One region of the Blautia sp. KLE_1732_HM_1032 genome, then DNA from elsewhere that is predicted to be linked to it. Evidence: predicted binding sites of a transcription regulator. Region 1 holds the regulator's gene; each other region holds the start of a gene.
The links. The regulator HrcA, encoded in region 1, represses chaperone genes, less so after heat shock. The targets are predictions, from matches to a motif close to TGTTAGCACTCNNNNNNNNNGAGTGCTAACA.
Positions count from the first base shown of each region.

Region 2: the regulator HrcA is predicted to act here: its motif matches at 1,553-1,583, upstream of htpG (molecular chaperone HtpG).
Region 3: the regulator HrcA is predicted to act here: its motif matches at 2,322-2,352, upstream of NQ489_RS16745 (Hsp20/alpha crystallin family protein).

Region 1 is NZ_CP102266.1:2,779,559-2,783,855, reverse strand. Features, by position in the region: gene NQ489_RS13290 (ABC transporter substrate-binding protein) at 1-909, shown strand, start outside; gene hrcA (heat-inducible transcriptional repressor HrcA) at 1,085-2,128, shown strand; gene grpE (nucleotide exchange factor GrpE) at 2,147-2,782, shown strand; gene dnaK (molecular chaperone DnaK) at 2,836-4,297, shown strand, end outside.
Region 2 is NZ_CP102266.1:1,395,664-1,399,960, forward strand. Features, by position in the region: gene NQ489_RS06640 (LPXTG cell wall anchor domain-containing protein) at 1-1,459, shown strand, start outside; gene htpG (molecular chaperone HtpG) at 1,700-3,754, shown strand; gene NQ489_RS06650 (sporulation initiation factor Spo0A C-terminal domain-containing protein) at 4,035-4,297, shown strand, end outside.
Region 3 is NZ_CP102266.1:3,565,314-3,569,610, reverse strand. Features, by position in the region: gene NQ489_RS16760 (PTS transporter subunit EIIC) at 1-49, shown strand, start outside; gene NQ489_RS16755 (YibE/F family protein) at 241-1,341, shown strand; gene NQ489_RS16750 (YibE/F family protein) at 1,338-2,084, shown strand; gene NQ489_RS16745 (Hsp20/alpha crystallin family protein) at 2,503-2,940, shown strand; gene NQ489_RS16740 (nucleoside hydrolase) at 3,430-4,297, shown strand, end outside.

The sequences.
Region 1 (4,297 bases):
GATACGGTTATGACAGAGGAGACAGCGGCGAATTTTCTGCAGGAATACCTGAAAGAAATATGCATGTCAGACGGACATATTTTTTCGGTACCGTTCAGGATGGATATCATGGCATTCTGGGTGAACCAGGAATTGCTGGATCAGGCTGGTCTGGACAGACTCTCCTGTCTCAGTGATCTTGAGATCCTTCAGAAAAAGCTTCAGAATACGGGAAAATATGCATATGGGGATGCATGGGAGATTTCTTACATATATAATAGTATCAGCGAGTATGTCGATTTTTTCGGAGGAGATTATACAGACTGGACGGATCCGAAAACAAGAGAAGCGGCAGAATATATGAAGCGAATGCTGGATACAGGGATGATATCAGAGGAGAATCTGATCGACCAGCATGACCAGCTGAATGAAAAATTTATAAACGGCCAGTATGGATGTATGTTTATGTATACCGGTGTGTTGAGTACTTTTCAGAATGCAGGCGTGTATGGAAAAGATAAGATCCATATGGCACCATTTCCGGAATTTGACGAGAAGGTGACCAATATCGCAACCTGGCAGTATGTACTGAATAAAAATTCTGATCATAAAGAAGCAGCTCTGAAGTTCCTTCAGTATGTGTCCGGATATGAGGCCAGTAAAAATTACGGACAGCTGACAAAAATGTGTCCAGCAAGACTGGATGTGATCGAGGATAAGAATTTTGATCTGGATGGCATTGAAATGATCCGGCAATATCTGAAAGATTATAAGCTGAAGGCAAGACCACTGTGCGCCGATTCCATAGAAGCTGTTTCGACTATGGGTACGGAATTTCAGAAATATGTGCTGGGACAGAAAACAGAAGCGGAATTTTTTACCGGAGCACAGAACTGCATAGACCAGTATTACAAAAAAGCATCGTACTGATGCTTTTTTTGTTGCGAAAAAATAAGAACTTTTTTTCAAAACATATTGACAAATATTTTACATGGTGATATCTTAAAGACTGTAGATGTTAGCACTCCACTAAAATGAGTGCTAACAGATATAAAAAAAGAATCAACATCCGTCAGGAAGAATAAAAAGGAAAGGAGATGGCTTCATGGAAGAGGTGTTGAATGAGCGCAAGCAAAAAATCTTAAAAGCAATCATCAAGACCTATATGGAGACCGGAGAACCGGTTGGTTCCAGGACCATTTCCAAGTATGCGGATCTCAATGTAAGTTCCGCAACGATCCGAAATGAAATGTCAGACCTGACAGATATGGGCTATATCGTCCAGCCTCATACCTCAGCAGGAAGGATTCCTTCAGATAAAGGCTACAGACTTTACGTCAATGAGCTGATGAAAGAGAAGGAAGCAGAGGTTGCAGAGCTGCGAGATCTGATCATTGAGAAGACAGATAAGATGGATAAGGTGCTTAAGAAGGTTGCGAAGGTTCTTGCTTCCAATACCAACTATGCTACCATGGTTTCCGTTCCGCAGTACAGCGGCAACAAGATCAAGTTCATCCAGCTGTCGAGAATGAGTGAGCTTCAGCTTGTGGCTGTGGTTGTCAGTGACAACAACACAGTCCGGAACCAGATCATCAATCTGGATGAGGAAATGGACGACCAGACGATCCTGAAACTGAATCTTCTTCTTAACACCAATCTCAATGGGATCCCGATCCAGGATATCAACCTTGGGATGATCGCCAGACTGAAGGAACAGGCAGGCAGCCACAGCGGTGTGGTGGCAACGGTTCTGGATGCAGTGGCAGCCACCATTCATGTGGAAGAGGAAGATATGGAGATCTATACTTCAGGTGCAACGAACATCTTCAAGTATCCGGAGCTTGCCGATAAAGAGAAGGCAACGGAGCTGATCTCCGCATTTGAGGAGAAGCATGAACTTGCCGATCTTGTAAAAGAACAGATGTCAGATGGAGAGAATACAGGAATCCAGGTTTATATCGGTGATGAGATGCCGATCCAGACCATGAAGGACTGCAGCATTGTAACTGCCAGATATGAACTGGGAGACGGAATGTACGGAACCATCGGGATCATCGGTCCCAAACGAATGGATTATGAGAATGTAGTGGACAGTCTGAAGGAACTGAAGAATCATCTGGATGACGTTTTGAAAAAGAAGAAAACTTAGAAAGGCGGTAGAAAAAAAGTGTCGGAGGAAACAAAGAAAACATCCGAAGAGCAGGAAACGGAGAAGGAAATCCCCGTAACTGACGGAAATCAGGAAGAAGAAAACCTGACACCGGAGGGAGAAGATCTGCCGGAGGAAGAAAACAATACTCCAGGCGAAGAAGCTGCCTCAGAGGATAAAAAAGAAGAAAAATCAAAAACTTCCTTCTTCGGAAAGAAGAAAAAAGATAAATCTGAGCAGAAGGTGGAGGAACTTACCGATCGCCTGAAGCGTACCATGGCTGAATTTGATAATTTCCGTAAAAGAACGGAAAAAGAAAAATCCAGTATGTACATCATCGGAGCAAAAGAGATCGTTGAAAAGATCCTGCCGGTTGTGGATAACTTTGAAAGAGGTCTTGCACAGGCACAGGAAGGCGATGCTTTTGCAGATGGAATGAAAATGATCTACAAGCAGCTTACCACAACACTGGATGAGCTTGGCGTGAAGCCAATCGAAGCAGTGGGAAAGGAATTCAACCCGGATTTCCATAATGCAGTGATGCATGTGGAGGATGAAGAGGTTGGAGAGAACATCGTGGTGGAAGAATTCCAGAAGGGTTACACTTACAAGGATTTCGTAGTACGCCACAGTATGGTGAAGGTTGCGAACTAACTGACAACAAACTTTATTTTAACAGATACAGACTAAAACAGGAGGAAAAAATCATGGGAAAGATTATTGGTATTGACTTAGGTACAACAAACAGCTGTGTAGCCGTAATGGAAGGTGGACAGCCGACAGTTATCGCAAATACAGAAGGCGCAAGAACAACACCATCCGTTGTAGCATTTACAAAAACAGGAGAGCGTCTGGTAGGTGAGCCTGCAAAACGTCAGGCAGTTACAAATGCAGACAGAACGATCTCCTCTATCAAAAGAGAGATGGGTACCGATTACCGTGTAACCATCGATGACAAGAAATATTCTCCACAGGAGATCTCAGCAATGATCCTTCAGAAACTGAAAAAGGATGCAGAGGCATATCTTGGTGAGAAAGTAACAGAGGCAGTTATCACAGTTCCGGCTTACTTCAACGATGCTCAGCGTCAGGCTACCAAAGATGCAGGTAAGATCGCAGGTCTTGATGTAAAACGTATTATCAACGAGCCTACAGCAGCAGCTCTTGCATATGGTCTTGACAATGAGAAAGAGCAGAAGATCATGGTATACGACCTTGGCGGCGGTACATTCGATGTATCCGTGATCGAGATCGGTGATGGCGTTATCGAGGTTCTTTCCACAGCTGGTAATAACCGTCTTGGTGGAGATGACTTTGATAAGAAAGTTACAGATTACATGCTTTCCGAGTTCAAGAGAACAGAGGGCGTAGACTTAAGCAACGATAAGATGGCTCTTCAGAGACTGAAAGAGGCAGCTGAGAAAGCTAAGAAAGAGCTTTCTTCCGCAACAACAACAAACATCAACCTTCCGTTCATCACAGCAACTGCTGAGGGACCGAAGCATTTCGATATGAACCTTACAAGAGCTAAATTTGATGAGCTGACACATGATCTTGTAGAGATGACAGCAGAGCCGGTTCGCCGTGCACTGTCTGATGCAGGTATCACAGCTTCTGAGCTTGGCCAGGTACTTCTGGTTGGTGGTTCTTCCCGTATCCCGGCTGTACAGGATAAGGTAAGACAGTTAACAGGCAAAGAGCCGAGCAAGAACCTGAACCCGGATGAGTGTGTTGCACTTGGTGCTTCCGTACAGGGTGGTAAACTTGCAGGTGATGCAGGTGCCGGTGATATCCTTCTTCTGGATGTTACTCCACTGTCTCTGTCCATTGAGACAATGGGTGGTATCGCAACTCGTCTGATCGAGAGAAATACTACAATTCCTACAAAGAAGAGCCAGATCTTCTCCACAGCAGCAGACAACCAGACAGCTGTAGATATCAACGTTGTACAGGGTGAGCGTCAGTTCGCGAAAGACAACAAATCCCTCGGCCAGTTCCGTCTGGATGGAATCCCGCCAGCACGTCGTGGAGTTCCGCAGATCGAGGTAACATTTGACATCGATGCCAACGGTATCGTTAATGTATCTGCTAAGGATCTTGGAACAGGTAAGGAGCAGCACATCACGATCACAGCTGGTTCTAACATGTCCGATTCCGATATCGACAAAG
Region 2 (4,297 bases), 1.4 Mb from region 1:
AACAGTTACTGCAACAGTGAAACCGGAAGGTCCTCTGAAGTTTGGAACACTGGAACAGGGCTATGAGACTGCGCCGGATGCACAGCCTGTAACCGTAGAGAATACAGGTACAGAGGCTATCCGGATCCAGCTTTCTGCTCCGGAGGATTATGAGGTGGGAGAGCCTTCTGCGGAAGTGCTCAATCCCGGAGATAAGGCGGCAACCTTTACCGTACAGCCCAAGACCGGTCTTCAGGCCGGAGATCACAGCGATACGATTTCTGTGACAGATCAGAATACCGGAAACACACTGGCTGAAGTCCGGCTGGAATTTACAGTTTCGGAGCCGGAACCGGAACCCAATCCCGGTCTTTCGGTAACAGATAGTCTGGAGTTTGGAACCAAAGAGGAAGGCTATAAGGAACTTCCTGATGCGAAGAAAGTTACAGTTACCAACACCGGAAATACAAAGATCGTTCTGAAACAGCCTTCATCAAATGCATATACAATTGGTACACTTTCCGCCACAGAGCTGGAAGCAGGAGATAATGCAACCTTTAGCGTACAGCCGGTCAGCGGACTTTCACAGGGGGAATATCTGGAAGACATTGTGATCGCCAATGATGCAAATGTGGAAGCTTATGTAAATGTCCATTTCAGCGTTACAAAGAAAAAAACAGATAACGGTAAGAAGGCGAATAACCTTACAGGCATCAAAAAGCCATCCGATATCAAAGATCTACCCAATGGAACCCAGAAAACCCAGAAAGCCCTGAAGCTTCCGGGAACAGTAAAGATCACTACAACAAAGGGAGAGCAGAAGGCATCTGTTAAATGGGATGTTAAGGGATCTTCTTATGATCCGTCTTCTGCAGAACGTCAGATATTTAATGTAAAAGGTACCGTCATTCTTCCGGAGGGGGTTAAGAATCCCAACAAGATCAGTACAGTGATCGCAGTAAGTATTACAGTAAATGGATATCAGGGCACGGAAGCCGCTGCATCGGACAATAAGATCACAGGCATTGATTCCAATGGCAAGTATGATACCAATACAAAGATCACCTTTACAGCAGCTGGTGCAGGAATGGATAATACAAACCCGCGTAAGGGAGATACCAGATATCAGCCGAAGAGCTGGAAGATCACAGAGACCCGTACCTGGGATGGAGAGCCTTATACTGCAACATTCCGTGTCAGCAAGCCGGGAAAATATACTCTGAAAGTTACCTTTGGACAGCAGAAATACGACGGCTCCAGCTGGAAGGATACCGGTACACAGTCAGAAAGTACGGTTACTTTTACGGTATCACAGGCAGCAGTTCTTACTGCGACTCCGAGTCCGGCAGTGACACAGACAAATCAGAAATCTGCAGTGCAGACGGGAGACAGTACACCGATCATGACATTTGTGATCATTTTGATCGTGGCTGTGGTATGTATTGGAGGAATCCTTGTATATCGTAGAAAGAAAAAATAAGAACAGAATGTAGAAGATAGTTTTACAGCACCCTCCGTACAAAAAATGTACGGAGGGATTTTTTTGCACATAGAGATCCGTTTTATATGCTGTTACTAGCACTCTATAATGATGAGTGCTAAATTTTTCTTGACTTTTGTAAAAAGTCGTATTAGTATATATTTATTGAAAAAAACAACAGGTTTCCGGCTCTGTCGGAACATCAGAAATAAAAATAAAAACAAAAGGAGAGTGACATATATGTCAGCAAAACATGGAAGTTTATCAATCAACAGTGAAAATATTTTTCCGATTATCAAGAAATGGTTATATTCCGACCATGATATTTTTGTAAGAGAGATGATCTCCAACGGATGCGATGCGATCACCAAACTGAGAAAGCTGGAAGTTATGGGAGATTATACATTCCCGGAAGGTTACAAACCGGCTGTAAATGTTATCGTTGATCCGGATCAGAAAACTTTGAAGTTTATCGATAACGGTATTGGTATGACAGCAGATGAAGTAGAGGAATATATCACACAGATCGCTTTTTCCGGTGCCACAGAGTTTCTTGAGAAATATAAGGATAAAACAACGGATGATCAGATGATCGGTCATTTCGGACTTGGATTTTATTCTGCATTTATGGTTGCAGATGAAGTTCATATCGATACTCTCTCTTACAAGGAGGGTTCCACACCGGTACATTGGACCTGTGACGGTGGTACGGAGTATGAGATGGCAGACGGAAACAAAACAGAACCGGGAACAGAGATCACTCTTTTCCTCAATGAGGAAAGCCTGGAGTTTGCCAATGAATATCGTATGAGAGAGGTTATTGAGAAATACTGTTCTTTCATGCCGGTAAATATCTATCTTTCCAAAGCAAATGCTGAACAGGAGTATGAAACCATCGATGAGGCAGATCTCCGTGAAGATGATGTGGTAGTTGAGCATATTCATGAGGATGCCAAGACAGAGGAAAAGGAGAATGATAAAGGCGAGAAAGAAGTTGTGGAAGTTTCTCCTGCCAAAGATAAAGTAAAGATCAATAAACGGCCGGTATCCTTAAGCGATACACAGCCGCTCTGGATGAAACACCCAAATGAGTGCACGGATGAAGAGTATAAAGAATTTTACCGTAAGGTATTTATGGATTACAAGGAACCGCTGTTCTGGATCCATCTGAACATGGACTATCCGTTCAACCTGAAGGGTATCCTGTATTTCCCGAAGATCAGGACAGAGTATGATTCCATTGAGGGAACCATCAAGCTTTATAATAATCAGGTATTTATTGCAGATAACATCAAAGAGGTGATCCCGGAATTCCTTCTTCTTCTGAAAGGCGTGATCGACTGTCCGGATCTTCCACTGAATGTTTCCCGTTCTGCACTGCAGAATGATGGTTTTGTGAAAAAGATTTCTGAATACATCACCAAGAAAGTAGCAGATAAGCTCACCGGAATGTGCAAGACAGACAGAGAGTCTTATGAGAAGTACTGGGATGATATCAGCCCGTTTATCAAATTTGGATGCATCAAGGATGCGAAATTTGGTGAGAAGATGAATGATTATATCCTCTTTAAGAATCTGGATGGCAAATATCTTACCCTGAAAGACTGCATTGAGGAAAATAAAAAAGAAGAAACAAAAGCAGCTGAAGAGGAGAAGACAGAGGAGAAAGCTTCTGAAGGATCCCAGAATGAGGAACCGGAAAAAACGGTGATCTATTATGTGACCGATGAGGTACAGCAGAGCCAGTACATTAATATGTTCCGTGAAGCGGGTAAAGATGCTGTACTGCTGAAGCATGTGATCGATTCACAGTTTATTTCCCATCTTGAACAGCAGGATCAGACGATCCAGTTCAAGAGAATTGATGCAGATCTGACAGAAGAGCTTCGTGAAGACGGAGAAGCGGATGAAACAACAGTCAAGACACTTACTGAGGTGTTCCGTAAGAATCTTGGCAAGGATAAACTTGAAGTAAAAGTAGAGAAGCTGAAAAATGAGGGAACTGCAGCGATGATCACTCTTCCTGAGGAGAGCCGCCGTATGCAGGATATGATGAAAATGTACAATATGTACGGAATGGATCCGAATATGTTCGGTGGTCAGGAAGTACTTGTACTGAACGCAAATCATCCTCTTGTAAGATTTATAGCAGAAAATCAGGGATCAGAGTATGTTCCGGTGATCTGTGAACAGCTTTATGATCTTGCAATGATGAGCCATAAACAGCTTTCTCCTGAAGAAATGACAAAATTTGTAAAGAGAAGCAACGATATCCTTATGGTCCTTACAAAATAAAACGACATATAAAATGATCGAAAGGCTTTGCCCGTAATGGGGCGAAGCCTTTGCTTTTTTTATAACAATATGTGTATCTTTAACACAATTATAGGAATTTTAAATAAAATAATAGATATTAAATAAAAATAACCTGTAAAATATGACTAAAAATTTAAATTAGTATCTAATATGTATAAAATAAATTTTCAGAAGAAAGCGAAAAATATAGATAACTGTCGTATTATACATAAGGGAGTGCTTTTGAAAAGAGAAAAAAATGAAATGGAGGAACAAATGTATGAAAAAGGTGTATGGATTGATCAGAAGACTTGGTGCAAATTCGAAATACAAAGGATATTTTTTCGTTGCGGAAGCGGTAAAGATTTCCATGGGGGATCAGTATAAACCATTGCGGATCACAAAGGATATTTATCCATACCTGGCGCGGAAGTACAGATCAACACCTACCAATATTGAGCATGATATCAGAACAATGGTAAATGTGTGTTGGGAAGGAAATAAAAAACTGCTGGATGAGATTGCAGGATATCCTCTAGAATA
Region 3 (4,297 bases), 790 kb from region 1:
AACCAAGGTTCAGTTTGTTGCAGATGCATTTTCTGCGCTTTGTAAATAATGGCTTTTTTGGAGTTAGGTATTTGTTAAAATAATTATGGGGGCAGCAGAACTGTGAAAACGGTTCTGCTGCTGTTTTTTGTATACCTTATATTGACCAATACTTTCAAAAAGCGTAGAATGTTACTTCGATAAAAAGCAACCGGTCAGTGCGTTTACAATTGCAATATTTCTACAGGGGGAATGAAGTTAATGAAATCCTGCATATTTCACAAAAAATATCTTTTAGCCGGCATATATATTATTTTTGTTCTGTTTACCTGCTGTAATTCCCGATTTTATCATACACCGCTGGCAAAAATATGTTCCGTAACAGAAAAACAGACTCTGAGCAGAGAAGGAACCAGGGGCTCAAAAGAATATTATTATACTCAGAATATTACGGCACGGATATTAAACGGTTCGCATAAAGGGGAAAAAATAACGGTCTCTAATGAATATACATCTTCTCAGGTTCAGACCAAGAAATATCATAAAGGAGACACCGTTCTTTTAAGCGGTTCAAAGGAAAGCCCCGGAAAAACGATACGTTCTGTAAAAAGGGATGGGTATCTGGCATTACTGGCAGGAGGATTATTTTTTCTTCTGATCTGCATTACAGGAAAGCAGGGATTTTACACGATCATATCACTGATACTGAATACAGTCATATTTGCGTATGGATTTCAGGCTTTTACAGAAGGCAAAAATATTTTAAATATCTGTAATGTCATCGCAGTTCTTTTTTCACTGACTACATTGATCTGCTTAAATGGAATTCATAGAAAAACATTTTCCTCAGTTCTTTCAACACTGTGTGTTCTGTTTCTGATCATGGCATTGTTTGAATTTTCTATTTATATGTACGGAGATCTGGATTATTCCAATCTGGAATACCTTGGAAGTACAGGCAATTCAGCAGATATATTCTGGGCAGATATTATGCTGACAGGACTTGGTGCAATTATGGATGTGACGGTGACGATCAGCGCAGCAGTAGGAGAGATCGTGCGGAAAAATCCATCGGTTTCTCTGAGAAGACTGATACATTCCGGTCGTGAAATCGGATATGATATTATGGGAACCATGATAAATGTACTGCTGTTTGTTCTGGCAAGCGGCATGATTCCCATGTTCATACTTAAGATGAATAATGATATAAGTTTTATAACGATCGTGAGATACCACATTCCATATGATATCTGTCGTTTTCTGATAGAAAGTATTGGAATTGTACTGGCAATACCGGTATCTGTTTTTATTGCTTCAGCGATTATGAAAATACCATCACGGAAAAGGGGTGTCAGAGAATGATCATTTTTCTTGCATTGATTTTAATTTTTCTGGTGATCTTGATTGGCGGAGAGCGTGGAGCCATGTCAATTATGACACTGGCGGGGAATATTGTAATTTTATTTTTTTCAATTATGCTGATGTCTGCCGGTTTTCCTGTACTGCTCCTGATATTGGTGGCAGGTGCAGGTGTCTGTTATATTTCTCTGTTTTATCAGAACGGAAATAATCCAAAGACGCGGGCGGCTTTTCTGGCTACACTGCTGGTAATTTTACTTTTGTTTATTCCGATTTATATTATTACGTGGAGATCAGGAAGTTACGGGTTAAATGAGCTGCAGATTTCGGAAGACGATTTTATGTATTATTACAGTACGGACCTTCATATTAACATGCTTCATGTAGGAATATTTGTAACTGTTTTCAGTACTCTTGGGGCTGTTATCGATACAGCATTATCTGTAACATCTTCTGTATATGAAGTCTGGACTCATAAAAACAGTCTGACAGCGAAAGAGCTTACAGCTTCCGGCTATCAGGTTGGGAAAGAAATTATCGGTACAACGGTAAATACGTTGCTGTTTGCTTATCTTGGAGGAACTATTTTATTATTTTCATACATTCAGACACAGCAATATAGCCTAGAGATCATTCTTAATTCCCAGTTCCTATTCCAGGATGTTGCAGCCATGCTATCTGGTGCGGTAGCCTGCCTTATTACCGTCCCGGTATCGATTAAATGTATTATTCGACAGATCTCATGAAGCATATCTCCACTGCACTGAATACGGAATCCATGGTCCCGATACAGATGTTCTTTTCTGTATTCAGCAGACGTGGGCTCTTTTTTATGAAAGCAGTTATTATATTTATGTATTTATGGGAGTGTTTTTACAGGCAGTTCCATTTCTGATCCTGGGAGTCCTTCTATCTTCGGCGCTTCAGACATATGTATCGGAAAAATGGATCGTAAAATTACGTGAAATGTGAAGAAAGTGTGAAATTAGCACTCGCCTATTGACAGTGCTAATAATGCGTGTTATAGTACATACAGAACAAAGGAAGAGAGAAAAAAGAAATCTTCCGGAGAAAGTTCTTACAGAATTTGCAGATGTTTTCAGAAACAGTAAACTAAAAACGCCTGCGCAGCACGCAGCGAATATAGATCAGGAGGAATGAGTTATGTTAATGCCAAGTATTTTCGGAGAAGATTTATTTGATGATTTTATGGGATATCCGACAGGCCGTCAGGCAGCTGCCAATGCTTATCCTCAGGTGAAGGATATGATGAAGACAGATATCCTTGATGTAGATGGCAATTATGAACTGGAGATCGATCTTCCGGGATTTAAGAAAGAGGATGTGAAGATCCAGCTGAAGAATGGTTATCTGAACATTCAGGCAACCAGAGAAGAGAAGAAGGACGAGAAGGATGATAAAGGTAAATATGTTCGCAGAGAACGTTATACAGGAACCTGCAACAGAAGCTTTTATGTAGGCTCGAGCATTAAGCATGAAGATATCCATGCGAAATATGAGAACGGAATCCTTCATGTAACCTTCCCGAAGGAAGAAACCAAGAAAGAAGCAGAAGAGAAGAAATTTGTTTCTATTGATTGATCAGCATTTATTGTGAAGCGCCGGTACTGGATTGCAAGCTCCGGGTGATGGAATATAGCATAATAACAATATCCGGAACAACCCAAACGGATATTGCAAATATTAAAGCTCCAAATTGCACATTGCATTTGTTTATATAAATGAATATAACCCCCTTTTTTCCACCCCTCTGCCAATGTCCGGCAGAGGGGTTCTTTACGTTTCAGCCTGAAGTACAGAGGTGAATTCTGATTACTGTTTACTGATAATATTCCGCGAGGTGTTTTGTGTGAGCGAAGGTCACAGAAAACCCGAGACATACCGCGCGAATTTATGCAATCAGCATAAATTCTGTGCATCGCGAAGCGTGTTGCTGAGAACGGAGTGAACAGTAACGAATTCTGATTAACTTTACACTCTTTCCTCACTCTGTTATACTTGGAACAGGTAAACAGCGGAAATTCGGCAATACTATAAAATTGGGGAAAGAGTTTTTACAGAGGTGAATATATGGGAGATAAGATCAAGGTTATCATGGACTGTGATCCCGGAATCGATGACGGGATCGCACTGGCATATGCGGCAGCACATCAGGATGAACTGGAGCTGCTTGCAGTGACGACATCTGCAGGAAGTACCAGGATAGAAAGAGTGACCAAAAATGCACTGGAGCTGGTGGATTTTTACGGACTGAAGGTTCCGGTGGCAGGAGGCCAGGACCGTCCTCTTGTGAAAGCGGCAATTTATGCGGAAGAATTCCACGGAGAGACAGGGCTTGGCCATTGCGTACTGCCGGAAGCAAAATCAGAGGCTGCTTCTGATAATGCAGTGCTTTTTATACGTGACATTCTGAATGCCATTCCGGAGGGCGAGCAGGTAGTAATGATCGAAACTGCACCAATGACTAATCTTGCACTTCTGTTGAAGGTTTTTCCTGAAATAAAGAATAAGATCAGAAAAATCGTATTTACAGGCGGCGCAGCAAAAGGCGGAAACATCACACCGGCAGCGGAATTCAACATCTACGCAGATCCGGAGGCGGCAAAGATTGTATTCGATTCCGGAATCCCACTGATCATGTGTGGACTGGATGCTACCCTGAAATGTAATCTCACCAGAAACCAGATCATGAAGCTGTGCCAGTCCGGTGATCCGGCAGCCAGAGCCTGTGGAGATATGGCTGGCTACGTACTTGAAAATTTTTCTAAATATCGCTGCGTTGCAAGTATCCATGCTGCTGTACCGTTTATGTATCTCATCCATCCGGAGTTCTTTAAAACAGAAAAAGTATTCCTGGATGTGGATTGTTCAGACGGTGCCGGACGGGGTGCCACATTATGCGATTTCCGCTGGTGGCTACACGAAGAAGACGAAATGA